Regions from separate parts of the Burkholderia sp. GW821-FHT14F03 genome, predicted to be linked through region 3. Evidence: predicted binding sites of a transcription regulator. Region 3 holds the regulator's gene; each other region holds the start of a gene.
The links. The regulator LexA, encoded in region 3, represses DNA repair genes until DNA is damaged. The targets are predictions, from matches to a motif close to ACTGTATNNNNATACAGT.
Positions count from the first base shown of each region.

Region 1: a site for LexA is predicted at 3,656-3,673, ahead of AC1RQF_RS30415 (VRR-NUC domain-containing protein). Genes of this name have one in related genera too.
Region 2: a site for LexA is predicted at 3,888-3,905, ahead of imuA (translesion DNA synthesis-associated protein ImuA). Genes of this name have one in related genera too.

Region 1 is NZ_JBXAPG010000067.1:11,021-16,544, reverse strand. Features, by position in the region: gene AC1RQF_RS30420 (ATP-dependent DNA helicase) at 1-1,953, opposite strand, end outside; gene AC1RQF_RS30415 (VRR-NUC domain-containing protein) at 1,950-3,644, opposite strand; gene rbsK (ribokinase) at 3,863-4,789, shown strand; gene fucP (L-fucose:H+ symporter permease) at 4,854-5,524, shown strand, end outside.
Region 2 is NZ_JBXAPG010000024.1:4,355-9,878, reverse strand. Features, by position in the region: gene AC1RQF_RS17645 (error-prone DNA polymerase) at 1-703, opposite strand, end outside; partial or broken gene AC1RQF_RS17640 (PHP domain-containing protein) at 916-1,743, opposite strand; gene AC1RQF_RS17635 (Y-family DNA polymerase) at 1,750-3,228, opposite strand; gene imuA (translesion DNA synthesis-associated protein ImuA) at 3,152-3,874, opposite strand; gene AC1RQF_RS17625 (sensor histidine kinase) at 4,079-5,095, shown strand; gene AC1RQF_RS17620 (hypothetical protein) at 5,062-5,244, opposite strand; gene AC1RQF_RS17615 (FkbM family methyltransferase) at 5,193-5,426, opposite strand; gene AC1RQF_RS17610 (FkbM family methyltransferase) at 5,410-5,524, opposite strand, start outside.
Region 3 is NZ_JBXAPG010000058.1:9,120-14,643, reverse strand. Features, by position in the region: gene cysT (sulfate ABC transporter permease subunit CysT) at 1-35, opposite strand, end outside; gene AC1RQF_RS29020 (sulfate ABC transporter substrate-binding protein) at 149-1,186, opposite strand; gene lexA (transcriptional repressor LexA) at 1,455-2,096, shown strand; gene AC1RQF_RS29010 (hypothetical protein) at 2,144-2,461, shown strand; gene AC1RQF_RS29005 (DUF2939 domain-containing protein) at 2,500-3,111, shown strand; gene AC1RQF_RS29000 (universal stress protein) at 3,199-3,690, opposite strand; gene nodI (nodulation factor ABC transporter ATP-binding protein NodI) at 3,921-4,835, shown strand; gene AC1RQF_RS28990 (ABC transporter permease) at 4,839-5,524, shown strand, end outside.

The DNA.
Region 1 (5,524 bases), on a different contig from region 3:
GCCGATGCCCCGCCCGTCCGCCTGGAAGCGCGCGAGAAACGCATCGCGCGCCGGCTCGTCCATGCCGGGCGCCTGCGCCCACACGGGCAGCGCCGGATGCCGCTCGCGCAGCAGGCCGACCACCTGCTGCAGGTACTCGAAGCTGCTCAGGAAGCCGAGATAGTTGCCCGGCCGCGCCGCATATTGTTCGGCGATCAGCGCGACGATCGGCTCCAGCGAACGCTCGCGGTCGCGCCAGCGCGTCGACACGTGCGCCGCTACCTTCACGGTCAGCTGCGCCGCGCGGAACGGGCCGTCGACCTCGATCCAGGCCGTGTCGGCCGGCAGGCCGAGCGTGTCGCGATGGAAATGAAACGGGTTCAGCGTGCCCGAAAACAGCACCGTCGCGTGCGCGGCCGCATGCCGGGCCGCGAGGAAGTCGGCCGGCACGACGTTGCGCACGCACAGCGTCGAGCGCGGTTTGCTCTTGCGCGCGCCGGCCGCCTGCGTGACGTCGAACAGCGAATGGGTGTCGAACTGCTCGGCCAGCGTGACGAAATGCATCGCGTCGAAACAGAAGCGCAGCACCGTCTCGTCGATCGACAGCGGCGCGTCCGCCAGCTGCTCGGTGGCCTTGCCGATCAGGTTCTGCGCGGCCGACAGCACGCGCGGCGGCACCGCTTCGAGCACCGCGTAGGCGTCCTCCTGGGTGCGGTTCAACGCGTTCCACTCGCGATTGAGCCGTTCGAGCGGCCGCGCGAGCGGCCCGTCCGTCAGCTGGCGCACGCCGGCCAGCGCGAACTGGTCGAGCCCCGCGCTGTACATCCGGCGCGCGCGCTCGAGCAGGTTGTGCGCCTCGTCGACCAGCACCCCGACGCGCCACTGGTTCTGCTGCGCGAGGCCGTACAGCAGCGCGCCGCCGCTGTCGTAGTAATAGTTGTAGTCGCCGATCACCACGTCGCTCCAGCGCGCCAGCTCCTGCGCGAGGTAATACGGACAGACCTCGTGCGCGAGCGCGACGGCCCGCACCGCCGCCCGGTCGAGCCGCCGCCCGTCGAGCGCCTCGGCCCGCGCGGCCGCGAGCTTGTCGTGGAAACCGCGCGCGAGCGGACAGGACTCGCCGTGGCATGCCTTGTCCGGATGCTCGCAGGATTTGTCGCGCGCCACCAGTTCGAGCGTGCGCAGCGGCACGCCGTCGGCCGCGCCGCCGCGCAGCGTGTCGAGCGCCTCCAGCGCGAGCGCGCGGCCCGGGGTTTTCGCGGTCAGGAAGAACACCCGGTCGAGCCGGTCCTCGCCGCACGCCTTCAGCATCGGGAACAAGGTGCCGAGCGTCTTGCCGATGCCGGTCGGCGCCTGCGCGAGCAGGCAGCGCCCGTCGCGCGCCGCGCGATAGACCGCGACCGCCAGCTCGCGCTGGCCGCTGCGGAACTGTCCGTGCGGAAACGGCAGCGCCAGCAGCGCCGCGTTGCGCGCCGCGCGATGCGCGGTCTCGCGCGCGGCCCACCCGGCGAAGCGCTCGCACTGGTCGACGAAGAACGCCTCCAGCGACGCCGCCGTGTGCGACTCCGTCAGGATCGTCTCGACCTGGCTCGCGATGTCGAAATAGACGAGCGCGACGGTCAGTTCCGCCAGCCCGCGCGCGCGGCACAGCAGATGGCCGTAGACGCGCGCCTGCGCCCAGTGCAGCGCCCGGTGGTTCGCGGGCATCCGCTCCAGCGCGCCGCGATAGGTCTTGATCTCTTCGAGGCGGTTCAGCGCCGGGTCGTAGCCGTCCGCGCGGCCGCGCACCGTGAGCGCGCCATGCGCGCCCGACAGCGTGACCTCCCGTTCATAGCCGTCGCTGCGCCGCGACGTCACCCGGCCGTGTCCGGCGATGCCTTCCTGCGCGGTCGGCGCGGGCGTGAAGCGCAGGTCGAGATCGCCGCCCCGCGCGGTGAACTCGCACAACGCCCGCACCGCGACGACGTAGCTCATGCGCCCGCCTCCTCGTCGACCTCGCGGGTCTCGCCCGGCGCATCGCGCCATTCCACGTCGAGCACGCGCACCGGCATCCCGTGCGCGACGCAGTACGACAGCCAGCGGATCTGGTTGTCCTGAAGGCGGTCGCCCGGCGCCTTCACCTCGATCAGCTCGTAGCGGCGTTCGGCCGGCCAGAAACGGACCAGGTCCGGCAGCCCCGAGCGGTTGCCGCGTATGTCCTGCAGGAGCCGCTCGAACCACAGCCGCAGATGCGCGGCCGGCAGGCAGGCGAGCGCCTGCGCGAGCAAGGTGTCGTCGAGCGCGCCCCAGAACACGAACGGCGACTGCACCCCGGCCTTCTGCGCGTAGTGGCGCAGGATCGTCTCGCGATAGGCGTCGCTGTCGAGCTGTGCGAGGCACGCGTCGAACTGCGCGGCGCGGCGCGCCCGGAAGTCGGGCGCGTGCAGGTCGGCCGGCCCGCGCTGGAACGGGTGGAAGAACGCGCCCGGCAGCGCCGCGAACACCGGCTCCCAGCACAACAGGCCGAACAGCGAATTGATCAGCGTGTTCTCGACGTAGTGCACCGGGGCTTCGTCGCAGGACAGATGGTCGCGCACCGCGGTCTCGACCGTGAAGGGCCCGGCGGGCGGCGCAAGCCGCAGCACGCCGCGCGGAATCGCCCCGGGACGCGCGGCGCGCGCGACCGGCCCGCCGGCGCGGCGACGCAGGCGCGGCAGCATGCGCGCGAGGCGCTGCGCCTCCTCCTCGCTCTCGGGCTCGCGCGCGGCGCGCTCGGCCAGCGCGAGCGCTTCCGCCTCCTGGCCGCTGCGTTCGAGCACGCGCACTCGCCGGTGACGGCTGCCGGGCCACGCGCTGCGCAGGTAGGCCGCCAGCGCGCCGGCCCATTCGCCGCGCCGCTCGCAGGTCTGGCCCACCTGGAACAGCAGCTTCGCGCGACGCGTGGCGAGCCAGGGATTGTCGGACGCGAGCGCATCCGCGGCGGCCGTCAGCGCGTCGAGCGGCGCGTCGTCCGGCCAGACGGCCAGCGCCTCGCGGCAGGCATGCAGCGCGAGATAGGCGTCGACCTCCTCGCGCCGCTGGAACGCGCGCGACGCGGGCCCGAGCGCAACCGGCTCATACTGGAACACGCCGAGATCGGCCAGCACGAATTCCGACCAGTCCTGGTACAGGTTGCCGAAGAACATCAGCCGCAGGCGATCGCACAACGGACCGACCGTCACCGCGAGCACGCGTTCGTCCGCCGCCGGATGCCATGCGGAAAACGGACGGATCTCGCCGTCGCCGATGCCGGCGCGCAGGTGCGCGAGCAGGTCGGCCTTGCGCGCGCCCGCGCCGGCCGGGACAAGGTGCGCGAGTTCCGCGCGCGTGACGAGCGCGAACAGCTGGTCGAGCGACAGCCCGGGCGCCGGATCGACCCAGCCGAGGGCGATCAGCGCGGCCGCCGCGTCGCGCGCGGGACCGATCTCGTCGTACGTCAGCTTGCTTTCGCGAAACAGCGGCCCCTTGCGCATCAGCATTCGCACGAGCAGCGCCCGCGACGCGCGCGGCAACGCGGCGAAATCGCGCAGGAACGCGCGTTCGGCGTCGTCGAACAGATCGTCGTAGCGGGCATCGAGCCACGCGAGCGCGCGCTCGAAATTCGACAGGTAGTAGAACGCGGGAGGAGACGATGGCGCGGTCGACACGGGGTGCGATCACTGTATGTTTATACAGCCGCGATGATAGCAAAAAGCGCCGGGCAAGCGGCCGCGGCGAAGGCCGGACGAGGCTCGCCCGCCTCCGAGGTTTGATATGGGCATCACACAAAAAGATTGAATTCCAACATTTCATGTGATTATATTTACAAAATTGACGCCGGCAGCCGCACCCGCCCGTGAGACCTGGACCTGGAGACAACACCAAGATGGGCAAGATCGCTGTAATCGGCAGCAACATGGTCGACCTGGTGACCTATGTGGACCGCATGCCGGTTCGCGGCGAGACGCTGGAAGCGCCCGGTTTCGAGATCGGCTGCGGCGGCAAGGGCGCGAACCAGGCGGTCGCGGCCGCGAAGCTCGGCGCGGAGGTGGTGATGGTCACGAAGGTCGGCGACGACCTGTTCGCGGACAACACGCTGCGCAATTTCGCGCAGGCCGGCATCGACACCGAGCACGTGCGGCGGGTGCCGGGCGTGCCGAGCGGAGTCGCGCCGATCTTCGTCGAGCCGGATTCGAGCAACAGCATCCTGATCGTCAAGGGCGCGAACCGCCATCTGCTGCCCGCCGACATCGACGCCGCCGCCGAGCGCATCGCCAGTTGCGCGTTGATCGTGCTGCAGCTCGAAATCGCGCTCGACACCGTGTACTACGCGCTCGAATTCGGCGCGGCGCGCGGCATCCCGGTGCTGCTGAACCCCGCGCCGGCGGTGCCCGGCCTCGATCTCGCGCGGATCGCGCAAGCCGAGTTCTTCGTGCCGAACGAAACCGAGCTGGCGATCGTCACCGGCATGCCGGTCGATTCGCCGGCCGCGATCGAGCGCGCGGCCGCCTCGCTCGTCGAGCGCGGCCTGCGCAACGTGATCGTCACGCTGGGCGCGCGCGGTTCGCTGTGGATGTCGGCGCGCGGCGCGCACCACGCGCCCGGCGTGCCGGTCGACGCGCGCGACACCACCGGCGCGGGCGACGCCTACATCGGCTGCTTCGCGCACCGCTACGTCGCGGCGGGCGATGTCGCCGACGCGATGCGCCACGCGTCCGCGTATGCCGCGCATTCGGTCACGGGCCGCGGCACGCAGAAGGCCTACGCCGACGCCGCCACGTTCGCGCGCTTTCTGCGCGGCATCGTTTTTTGACGGCGCGCCTTGCGCGCCGCCATGCAGGTTCGCTTCACGACATCCACGACGGGAAGGAGACAGCATGAGCCGAACCAGAATCGCCCAGACGCCGGACGGGTATTACCTGAACCGGACGCCCTTGTTCGCGTTCACGCTGCTGTGCTGCCTGTTCGCGCTGTGGGGCACCGCCGCGAACCTCAACGACGTCCTGATCGCGCAGTTCAAGAAATCGTTCTTCCTGTCCGATTTCGAGTCGGCGTTCGTGCAGTCGGCGTTCTATCTCGGCTACTTCTTCCTCGCGATTCCCGCCGCGACCGTGGTGCGCAAGTTCAGCTACAAGACCACGATCCTGATCGGCCTGTTCTTCTATACGGTCGGCTGCCTGCTGTTCTTCCCGGCCGCGTCGACGGCGAAGTACGGGATGTTCCTGGTCGCGTTGTTCGTGATCGCAGCCGGCCTGTCCTTCCTCGAAACCGCGGCGAATTCGTATTCGACGCTGATGGGGCCGCGCGAGACCGGCACCCGCCGCCTCAACATCTCGCAGACCTTCTACCCGTTCGGCGCGATGGCGGGCGTCTGCATGGGCAGCTTCCTGATCTTCCGCGAAGGCGACGCCTCGCATGCGCAGCTCGCGCGGATGTCGGCCGCCGACGCGCATACGCACCAGCTCGCGATGATCCAGGCCACGCTCGAACCGTACAAATGGATCGTGGTCGTGCTGGTCGCGGTGTTCGTCGTGTTCGCGCTGACGCC
Region 2 (5,524 bases), on a different contig from region 3:
CATAGCCGCACTCTGCAACAGGCTTACCTATACGGATCCCCGTCATTGTGTCCTGCAGCGGCTTCCTGGAACGGACATGCATGGTTACATGCCCGACTGCAACAACTGGGACACCATTGCCATACGCTATGTGTTCGACAACACCAGCATGAAGATTGTCCATGGCGCGCTGATGCAGACATAGGCCGACCCATGCACGCCCGGGGAACGTCTCCCATAGCCACTCAACTTGGGCATCCAACACTTCCGGATCCGCGGGGAACTTGGGAATCAAGATTGCGAGGCACCCTGGCATTCCTCTCAGATGGGCATGCACCTTCTCCGGTTTCAAGAGGTCCTGTGGCATGAGGCGATATCCACCTTTGGGTGAGCGCATGCGTGCCAGCGTGATGAGCTCGGAGAGATTGCCATACCCTTCGCGGTTCTGTGCAAGCAAGATCAGATCAAAAGCCGGCGACGAATCGGCCTGAGTCAGCTTGAAGTACGACCCGATGACCAACGGAAAATTTAGATCCTTGGCTGCTACATGTGCCCGTACAACTCCCGCCAAAGAGCATTCGTCCGTGATGGCAATCCCAGAGTAACCCAGCTGGGCGGCTCGCTTGACCAGCTCCTCTGCATGCGAAGCCCCCTCCAAGAAAGTGAAGTTCGATAAGCAAAAGAGCTCGGCATATGCCGGCAACGAGAGAGGCAATGTGTCCATGAGATTTACAACCGATGTAGAACATTTCCGTTGAACAGGACATCCGTCAGACATCCGAGCGCTCTGTGTGGCCGGCGCTCCGGGAAGCGATGCTCTTTCGCGCTATCCCGATTGATTCCGTATATCTACCGATTCATCTAAGGGGGTGAAGTACCGAGGCAAAAGGCTGGCAGGCAAGCGTGCCGCTCATCGGTAGAAAAAAGGGGGCTATATACGTCGATATCGGGCGGCTCGCCGCGCTCGCGGCTGATGAAGCGCTCGAACAACAGCGTGCTGCGCTCGGGATCGACCTCGGTCACGCGCAGGCAGTAGCACACCACCGAGTTCGCGGCCGAGCCGCGCCCCTGGCACAGGATGTCGCGGCTGCGCGCGTAGCTGACGATGTCGTAGACCGTCAGGAAGTACGCCTCGTATTTCAGGTCGGCGATCAGCGTCAGCTCGTATTCGATGCGCTCGCGCACCTTCCCGGGCACGCCGTACGGATAGCGCGCCTGCGCACCCTTCCAGGTTTCCTGCGCCAGATAGGTGGCCGGCGTATGGCCGGGCGGCACGATCTCGCGCGGATATTCGTAGCACAGCTGATCGGCCGTGGCCGGATAGCGCGGCACGAGGACCGCGAAGCAGCCGGGCATGCCGCGCAGGTGCGCGAAGGCCTCGGGCGGCGCCGCCAGCTCCTGCCGCGCGAGCCGGTAGGTGCCCTTCGGCGCGCGCATCCTGAGCCAGGAAATCAGCTCGGACAGGTTGCCGTAGCCATCGCGATCGCGCGCGAGCAGCACGAGGCCGAAGCCCTGCCCGTCCTCGTCGGGCGTGACCTCGAAATACGCGCCGACCACGAGCGGCAGCCCCGCCGCCTTCGCCGCGACATGCATGCGCACCGCGCCCGCGAGCGAGCACTCGTCGGTGATCGCAAGGCCGCGGTAGCGCAGCGCGACCGCGCGCTCGACCAGTTCGTCGGCCGTCGACGCGCCGTGCAGGAACGAGAAATTCGAGCGGCAGAACAGCTCGGCGTAATCGGGCGGCGCCGGCAGCGTGCTCAGCATCGCCGCCTACCCGAAGAAACCGTGCAGAAACCAGCCCGGCTCGCCGTCATGCGCCGTCCGGCCGTGATAGACCCAGTAGCATGCGCCCGCGTCGTCCTGCGCGACGTAGTAGTCGCGCGCGCGCGGCGCGCCGTCGAACCAGCCCGCCTCGATCCGCTCGCGCGCCGATGCGAGCGTGAGCGGCGTGCGGTACACCGGGCGGTTGTCGCGCTCCGCGAGCGGCAGCGGCTCGGCCAGCAGCCAGGCCGGCCGGGGCGCCGCGTGCGCGGGCTCGCCGGCCCGGCCGGACGGCTCGCCGAGCGGAATCCAGCGGTTCGCGACCTCGGGCCGGTAGTCGTCGACGGGCGCGGCGCGCAGCACGTTGTGCGCGCCGAGCCGCGCGCCCAGCAATTCGAACAGGCGCGCGCGCGCCTCCGGCGTGCCGCCCGGCTCCGGGAACAGATCGTCGGGCGGCGGCGCGGCCTCGACCACGCGCGTGGCGACGAGGCGCACCGCGATCACCGCGGCCGGCAGCGGCACACGCGCGAGCCGCTCGCCCAGCACCCGCACGCAGTGCGCTTCGTCGCGCGTCGGCGCGGCGAACGCGAGTTCGAGCACGGTCGGCGGCAGCGCGTGCCGCCCGCGCTCATGTTCGAGCCGGCATTCGAACGCCGTGAGCGACAGCTGCCGCGCGGCCAGCCAGCCGCCCAGCTGCACGATCAGCCGCCGCGCGACGAACAGCACCGCCTCCGCGTGCTCGACCCGCTCCGGCAACTCGAGCCGCGCATCGAACACCGGCGGCACCGGCAGCCATTCGAACAGCTCCGGCGCATCGCCGTAGGCGCGGTCGAGCGCGCCGCTGAGCGCGGTGCCGCAGCGCCGCTGCAATGCGGCGCGCGGCAGACGGCGCAGGTCGGCGAGCGTACGGCAGCCGAGCCCGTCGAACCAGGCCGCGAACGGCCGGGCCGCAGGCAGCAGCGCGCACGGCACGCAGGCGAGCGCACGCTCGAGCGACGCGCGCCGCAACACCCGGCGCGGCCGCCGCAGGCCGGCGCGCGCGAGCAGCCACGCGCCGCCGCCCGTGGGCGCGACGCCGATGCGCGCGCGATAGCCGAGCGTCGCGAGCGCCGCGCGCGCGGCGCGGCACAGCGCAGGCAGGCCGCCGAACAACCGCAGGCTCGCGCCGATCTCGGCCAGCAGCGTCGCCTCGTCCTGCAGGGTCACGTTCGGCGCGAAGCGCAGCAACGCGAGCGCGACCGCGCGCAGCGCGTCCGCCTCGCGCGCCGGATCGCGTTCGAGCAGCCGCACGGCGGGTGCGACGGTCAGCACGCCGCCGCGCTTCATGCCCACGCGCACGCCCGCCGCGCGCGCCGCCGCGTCCGCGCGCAACACCACGCCCTGCTCCAGCACTGCGCAGCCGGAATCGGACTCAGGCGGCATCGGCTGCCGCGGCCGGAACACGTCCAGCGGCAGGGACGGCAGATGGACGCCGAGAAAAACGCGCATGACGGCTCCCCAGGATCGGCGACGGCAGCAGCGCGAGCGACAGCGCGCCGCTCGTCGCCGGCCCGCGGCGCTTGATGATGTCGACCGCGATGCCGCCGGGCTCGGGCCGCAGCGCGACGCGCAGCGGCGCCGGCGACGGCTGCTGCGCGGCGGCCAGCGGCCGCAGCATGATGAACAGGGTGGCGGACGCGCGCGCGGCCGCGAGGTGCAGCCGGCGCAGCGCCTCGGGCCGCGTATCCAGCTGCCACAGCAGCAGCGCGCCGCAGCAGCCGGCCTTGAGGATCTGCTCGGCCGTCCACAGCGCATCCGCGCTGCGCGCGGCGCGCAGCCACAGCAGCGCGTCGCGCGGCAGGCCGAGCCGGGCCAGCGCGCGCGCTTCCGGCACGTGAGGCGGCTGCACGAGCGCGAGCGGCCGCTGCGCGCTGACGGCCCGGACGAGCGCCGGCGCGAGCAGGCGCAGCTCGCCGCAGCCGGCCTGCGGCACGAGCAGCTCGGTCAGCCCGCCGAGCGGCCAGCCGCCGCCGGGCAACTCGGCCGACAGCGACGGATGGCCGGTCTCGATCGTGCGCGGCACGCCGCGCGCGAGCTGGGAGCCGCGCCACAGGGACGGATGAAGGGTTTCGGGAAGAACGGAGGATGCGGGCATGACGCCACCCATAACTGTATATTTATACAGTATAGGACAATGACGATGTTGCGCACAGTCCATGCCGGCCCCGGGTTTGCTGGCGACTCCCGCCCTTGAAATCCTGCAGGTCCCGTCGCTCGGCACCGCGACATCTTCGCGGCCTGGCCGACCTCATCGATCATTCAGGATCTCAGCCATGCCGTCTCCGAGATGGATGCGTTGATGGCTCGCTTTCCGGCGGGCGGAGCACCCGTGACCGATTCATTGATCGATACGTCCGCCATCTTCGAGACGGCCTACGCCCGCTTCGTCAGCGTGATCGGACTCTCCGAAGTCAGACGGCGCGATGCGCTGCCGGCCCAGGCGCTGCGGAACAGAAACATTCTGCTCTACAGCAACATCGGCGTCTCCGTGCTGTTTTTCGTTGCAATCCTGATCTTTTCCCGATCGATCCAGAACTTCGGCCGGGCGCTGCGAACGGCCCATCAGGTGTCGCACACCAAGCAGGTGTTTCTCGCCGCGATCAACCACGAACTCCGCAACCCGCTGCAGACGATCGTGTCCGCCACGGAAAACATCTCGCACTACGCCACCAGCCGCGAATTGATGCTCGCCGTGATCAACATCGACCAGGCGGTGAAGCACATCGAAACCCATATGCGGGATCTGACAGACTACCTGCGGTTCAAGACGCACAAGATCAACCTGCGCACCGCCCCGATCGATCTTCGCTCGATCGCCGCCGAAGCTGTCCGCCGATTCAAGCCGATGGCCGATAAAAAGGACATCCGGCTTCAGGCCACGTTTTACACGTCCCTATCGACATTCCTCTCCGACGAGCAACGCGTGCAACAGATCATCGACAATCTCGTCGAGAATGCGATCAAGTACTCGCCACATGGCGTCGTCGAAATAAGATGCGGGATTCTTGCGGAGTCAGGCCGTTCGCACGCAAAAATTGAAGTCATCGACGAGGGAATCGGCATCGACAGGAACAAGATCAATTTCCTGTTCTCGCCATTCTTTCAAAGCCAGTTTCAGGATAGCCCGGGGGTCTCCGGATACGGCATGGGCCTCGCGGTCGTGCGAGGTCTCGTGGAAGTCCTGGGTGGAGATATTTCCGTGGAAAGCGACGTCGGCAAGGGCACGGCCTTCATGGTCACGCTCCCCTGCCAATCGCTCGTCACGCACGATGCGCAACCCGGTCAGGCGTCGCCGGACGGGGGTGATTCGAACTGAGCGTCGATCAAGGCGCGGATTTCCCGCGATGCCGGCTCATCGCTCGATACTGCGAGAATGTTGGGGCCGAGATCATGGATGTCGTATTTGAAATCGATCAGCGTCCGATGCATGCTGCCGAGGTTCGACTTGATCTTCTCGATGAACAAGACCGGGCGGGACGCCGCAAGGTTTCCAGCCCGCCGGCAATGACCGCCTCCTCCATGCCCTCGACATCGATCTTAACGAGGTCGACATGCGGCTGGTCTAACGAGTCGAGCGTGATTAACGGAACGTCGTACCCCGCGCCGTAGTTGATTTGCTGGCCGATATCCTCATTCTTTTTTACCATGCACCAGCTCCAGGCTGCCGAAACTGGATTTCCGGTGGTAATCGACGAACGGCACCTTCAACGATCCGACCTCGCCGCCGATCGCCGCGTTTCTGGCG
Region 3 (5,524 bases):
AACGCGCTCGGCTTGCGGAAGGTGAACGTCGTCATGCGTCTTGCGGTTCCAGGGTCATGCACATGGGGATTCACGCCGACAGGCGCGCCTTGCGGGCGCGCCTGTCGGCGGTTCGATGGGTCGGCGGCGTCGCGCGCCGCCGGCTCGCTCATTGCGGCGCGTAGATCGAATCGAACACGCCGCCGTCGGCGAAATGCGTCTTCTGCGCATTCGTCCAGCCGCCGAACGTGTCGTCGACCGTGTACAGCTTGAGTTTCGGGAACTGCCTGGTCAGCGCGGCCGGCACGTCCTTCGAGCGCGGCCGGTAATAGTTGCGCGCGGCGATTTCCTGGCCCTGCGGGCTGTACAGGAAGTTCAGGTACGCCTCGGCCAGCGCGCGCGTGCCTTTCTTGTCGACCACCTTGTCCACCACCGCGACGGGCGGCTCGGCCAGGATGCTGACCGACGGCACGACGATCTCGAACTTGTCGGGCCCGAACTCCTTGAGCGACAGGAACGCCTCGTTCTCCCACGCGATCAGCACGTCGCCGATGCCGCGCTGGACGAAGCTCGTGGTCGCGCCGCGCGCGCCCGAATCGAGCACGCCCGCGTTCTTGTACAGCTTTGCGATGAAGTCCTTCGCGGTCTGCTCGTTGCCGCCCGGCTTGTGCTGCGCGTACGCCCACGCCGCCAGGTAGTTCCAGCGCGCGCCGCCCGAGGTCTTCGGATTCGGCGTGACGATCGACACGCCCGGCTTCACGAGGTCGTCCCAGTCCTTGATGCCCTTCGGATTGCCCTTGCGCACCAGGAACACGATGGTCGACGTATAGGGCGACGCGTTGTCCGGCAGGCGCTTTTGCCAGTCCTTCGCGAGCAGCCCCTTGTTGGCGAGCGCGTCGATGTCATAGGCGAGCGCGAGCGTGACGACGTCCGCCTGCAGCCCGTCGAGCACCGAGCGCGCCTGCGCGCCGGAGCCGCCGTGCGACTGCTTGAAGTTGACGGTCTCGCCGGTCTTCGCCTTCCACGCCTTGCCGAACGCCTGGTTGAAGTCCTGATACAGCTCGCGGGTCGGGTCGTACGACACGTTCAGGAAGGTGGTATCCGCGTGCGCATGGGCCACGACGCCGAGCGCCGCCGCCGCGCCGAGCGCGAATGTCGCCATCAGGCGGCGCACGCCGCTCGCTAACCCCGTGTTGCGCTTGACCATCCGTTGTTCTCCGGTGTGTGGTGGTTTGTTGCAGATGCCGAGCCAGTCTAGCGAACACCTTTCATCATTAAAAATAATCGTTCCTCATTTTTTAATACCCAAAAGTGGTAATGACGGCCTGATCGGCGGCTGAGGCAGATGGAGCGGCGCTGTGACGGCGCGACGAGACGGCGAAACCGGCGCGATAGCGACGAACTTCACGTAACACTTGAATTTCGCCGGATACTGTATAAAAATACAGATCACTGTCTATCCATACAGTCATGCCATGATCAAACTCACCGCCCGTCAGCAGCAAGTAGTCGACTTGATCCGCCGCGCGATCGAGCGCTCGGGGTTCCCGCCCACCCGCGCGGAGATCGCGGCCGAGCTGGGTTTCAGCTCGCCGAACGCCGCCGAGGAACATCTGCGCGCGCTGGCGCGCAAAGGGGTGATCGAGCTGGCGGCCGGCGCCTCGCGCGGCATCCGCCTGCTCGGCCTGGAAGATGCGCCGCACCAGCTCACGCTGCCGCACGCGACGCTGATGCAGCTGCCGCTCGTCGGCCGCGTCGCGGCCGGCAGCCCGATCCTCGCGCAGGAACATATCTCCCAGCACTACGCATGCGACCCGGCGCTGTTCTCCAGCAAGCCCGACTACCTGTTGAAGGTGCGCGGCCTGTCGATGCGCGACGCGGGCATTCTCGACGGCGACCTGCTCGCCGTGCAGAAGCGCACCGAGGCGAAGGACGGCCAGATCATCGTCGCGCGGCTCGGCGACGACGTCACGGTCAAGCGCCTGAAGCGCCGCCCGGGCGGGCTCGAGCTGATCGCCGAGAACCCCGATTACGACAATATTTTCGTGAAGGCCGGCAGCGCGGAGTTCGCGCTGGAGGGCATCGCCGTCGGATTGATCCGCTCGGGCGAGCTCTGATCGCCGCTGATCGTCATTCCGTCGTCCGTCAGGATCTGGAGAACACCATGGAACGCCTTGCCCGCCTGCTGCCTTTTCGTCCGTTCGGCCGTCTGCGTCACCTGCGCGGCCGCACGCCCTGCGCGCCGCTGGCGGCCGTGCAGCCCGCCGCGGCCCCCGAGGCCGGGCAGGCTTCGCTGCTGCCGTCGTCGCTGCCGGCGTTCGCGCGCGTCTCGCTGAATGCCGGGCTCAATCACGCCGAGCCGGCGCGGCGCGCGCCGGTCCGCGTCTATCACGGGCAATCGCGCGTGATCATGGTCGGCACGCTCGACGCCGTGTGCCGCATGATCGATCGCTGCATCGCAGAGGAACGTTCCGCGGCGTAATCGTGTCTCTGCTACGGAACATTTCCGACGGAGGCCGATTGAACCCATCCACGAGCCGGACCAGCCGGCTCAAACCGATACTGATCGTCGCCATAGTCGCCGCGATCATTGCGATTATCGTCTACGCGTATGTGTCGCCTTATCTCGCGCTCAGGCAACTGAAGCAAGCGGTCGACGCGCGCGATGCGCAGGCCATCAGCGCATACGTCGACTACCCGGCGCTGCGGGTCAGCCTCAAACAGCAGGTCACCGGTGAGCTGATGCGCCGTATCGACGCGCGGCAGCGCGACAACCCGCTCGCGATTCTCGGCGCGCTGGTCGGCTCCGCGTTGATCGGCCCGCTGGTCGACGCCTATGCGACGCCCGACGGCGTGGCCGCGTTGCTGAGCGGCATGCCGCCGCGCGGGCAGCCCGGTGAGCAGCCGCCGAAGCTCGACAACGCCCCCGCGCAAGCGGCCGGCGCCGCGCCGCCGGCGTCCAGCGCACCGCCCGACGCCGACGAGGCGTCGCCGCAAACCAGCGCGGGTTACCGGAATATCGACGAGTTCGTGGTCACGTATCAGCGCAACACGGGCGACGCGCGTTACGCGGCGATCTTCCACCGCGACGGCTTGTTCGGCTGGAAACTGTCGGCCATCGACCTGCTTTGACGAATGCCGCGCAAGGTGCGACCGGGGTCGCGCCGCCTGCGCGCGGCATCGGGTGAGACGAGCATCTCACCCCGTCGCACGCCACGCTCAGTGGCTGGCGGCCGCTTCCTTCTCCTTCGCGCTCTCCGCACGCTGCTCCGCCGACGACGAGCAGGCCACGAGGATGCTGCACGACACGCGGTCGAGCAGCTGCGTATTGCCCGAGCCCATCCACCAGCGCGACAGCCCGCTGCGGCAGCGATGGCCGACCACGACAAGATCCGCGCCCAGCTGGGTCGCGAGATTCGCGATTTCGTCGATGGGATAGCCGAACGCGAAGTGGCCCTGCGCCTGTACGCCGCGCTCGGTCAGCCAGTTCACACCTTCCGCCAGGATCTCCCGCGCGGTTTCCTCGAAGCGCCCGCAGGCGACATCGGTCAGGAGTCCCGCGCTCTGCGCGATGCTCGTGCGCATGTCGACCACCGACAGCAGGTGGGTCTCGGCCTTCAGCTCGAGCGCCAGATCGGCGCCGCAGCGCAGCGCCTTGCGACCCTCGAGCGTGCCGTCGTAACACAGCAGGATTTTCTTGTAGCTAGCCATGACGCCTCCCATTTGTGACAACGCGGCCCTTGAATCAATCATGGTGCGTCGCAAATTTTGATGCAAGGGATGGAAAACGCTGATGCGCGGCGTCGTGCAAATCCGCGATGATGCACTGCACGAACACGGTCCGGCGCGCGCCGGACCCGTGCATCGCGCGCTGAAACCGGGCAGCCGATGCACTAGAATGGCCCGCTCGTCTCGACCGATTCCAACCACGCGTGCCGCCCATGCCCGTCGCACCGATCGATTTCCAGGAAGTGAAAAAAAGTTACGACGGGCGGCTCGTCGTCGACGGCCTGTCGTTCCGCGTGCAGCCCGGCGAGTGCTTCGGCCTGCTCGGTCCGAACGGCGCGGGCAAGACCACCACGCTGAAGATGCTGCTCGGCATCGCGCATCCGGATGCGGGCGCGATCACGCTGTGCGGCGAACCCGTGCCGCGGCGCGCGCGTCACGCGCGGCAGCGGGTCGGCGTGGTGCCGCAGTTCGACAATCTCGATCCCGACTTCACGGTGCGCGAGAACCTGGTCGTGTTCAGCCGCTACTTCGGACTGTCGGCCTCGGCCGCGCGCGCGCTCGTCGCGCCGCTGCTCGAATTCGCGAAGCTTGAGAACAAGGCCGACGCGAAGGTCGGCGAACTGTCCGGCGGCATGAAACGGCGCCTGACGCTCGCCCGCGCGCTCGTCAACGATCCCGACGTGCTGGTGCTCGACGAGCCGACCACCGGCCTCGACCCGCAGGCGCGCCACCTGATGTGGGAACGGCTGCGTTCGCTGCTCGCGCGCGGCAAGACCATCCTGCTGACCACGCACTTCATGGAGGAGGCCGAGCGACTGTGCGACCGCCTGTGCGTGATCGAGGAAGGCCGCAAGATCGCCGAGGGCGCGCCGCGCGCGCTGATCGAATCGGAGATCGGCTGCGACGTGATCGAGATCTACGGGCCCGAGCCCGCACGCCTGCGCGACGAGCTGGCGCCGCTCGCGGCGCGCACCGAGATCAGCGGCGAGACGCTGTTCTGCTATGTCGCCGATCCGGAGCCGATCCACGCGCGCCTGAAGGCCCGCGGCGGGCTGCGCTACCTGCATCGGCCCGCCAATCTCGAAGACGTGTTCCTGCGGCTGACCGGCCGCGACATGCAGGATTGAACGATGGACACCCGCCACTACCCGCTCGCCGAGCCGCGTCCCGCGGACTCCCGCTTCGCGCTCGCGCTGCCCGCCAACGCGACCAACTGGATCGCGGTCTGGCGCCGCAACTATCTGGTGTGGAAAAAACTCGCGGTCGCGTCGATGCTCGGCAACCTCGCGGATCCGATGATCTATCTGTTCGGGCTGGGGTTCGGGCTCGGCCTGATGGTCGGCCGCGTCGACGGCGTGTCGTACATCGCGTTTCTCGCGGCGGGCACGGTCGGATCGAGCGTGATGATGTCCGCGAGTTTCGAGTCGATGTATTCGGGGTTCTCGCGCATGCACGTGCAGCGCACCTGGGAAGCGATCATGCACACCCCGCTGTCGCTCGGCGACATCGTGCTGGGCGAGATCGTCTGGGCCGCGAGCAAGGCCGTGCTGTCGAGCTGCGCGATCATAGTGGTGGCGGGCCTGCTCGGCTATGCGAGCTTTCCGTCGATGCTGGTCGCGCTGCCCGTGATCGTGCTCGCGGGCCTCGCGTTCGCGAGCGTGGCGATGATCGTCACCGCGCTCGCGTCGTCCTACGACTTCTTCATGTTTTATCAGACGCTCGTGATGACGCCGATGATGCTGCTGTCCGGCGTGTTCTTCCCGATCACGCAGTTGCCGGCGTTCGCGCGGCACGTCGCGTACGCGCTGCCGCTCGC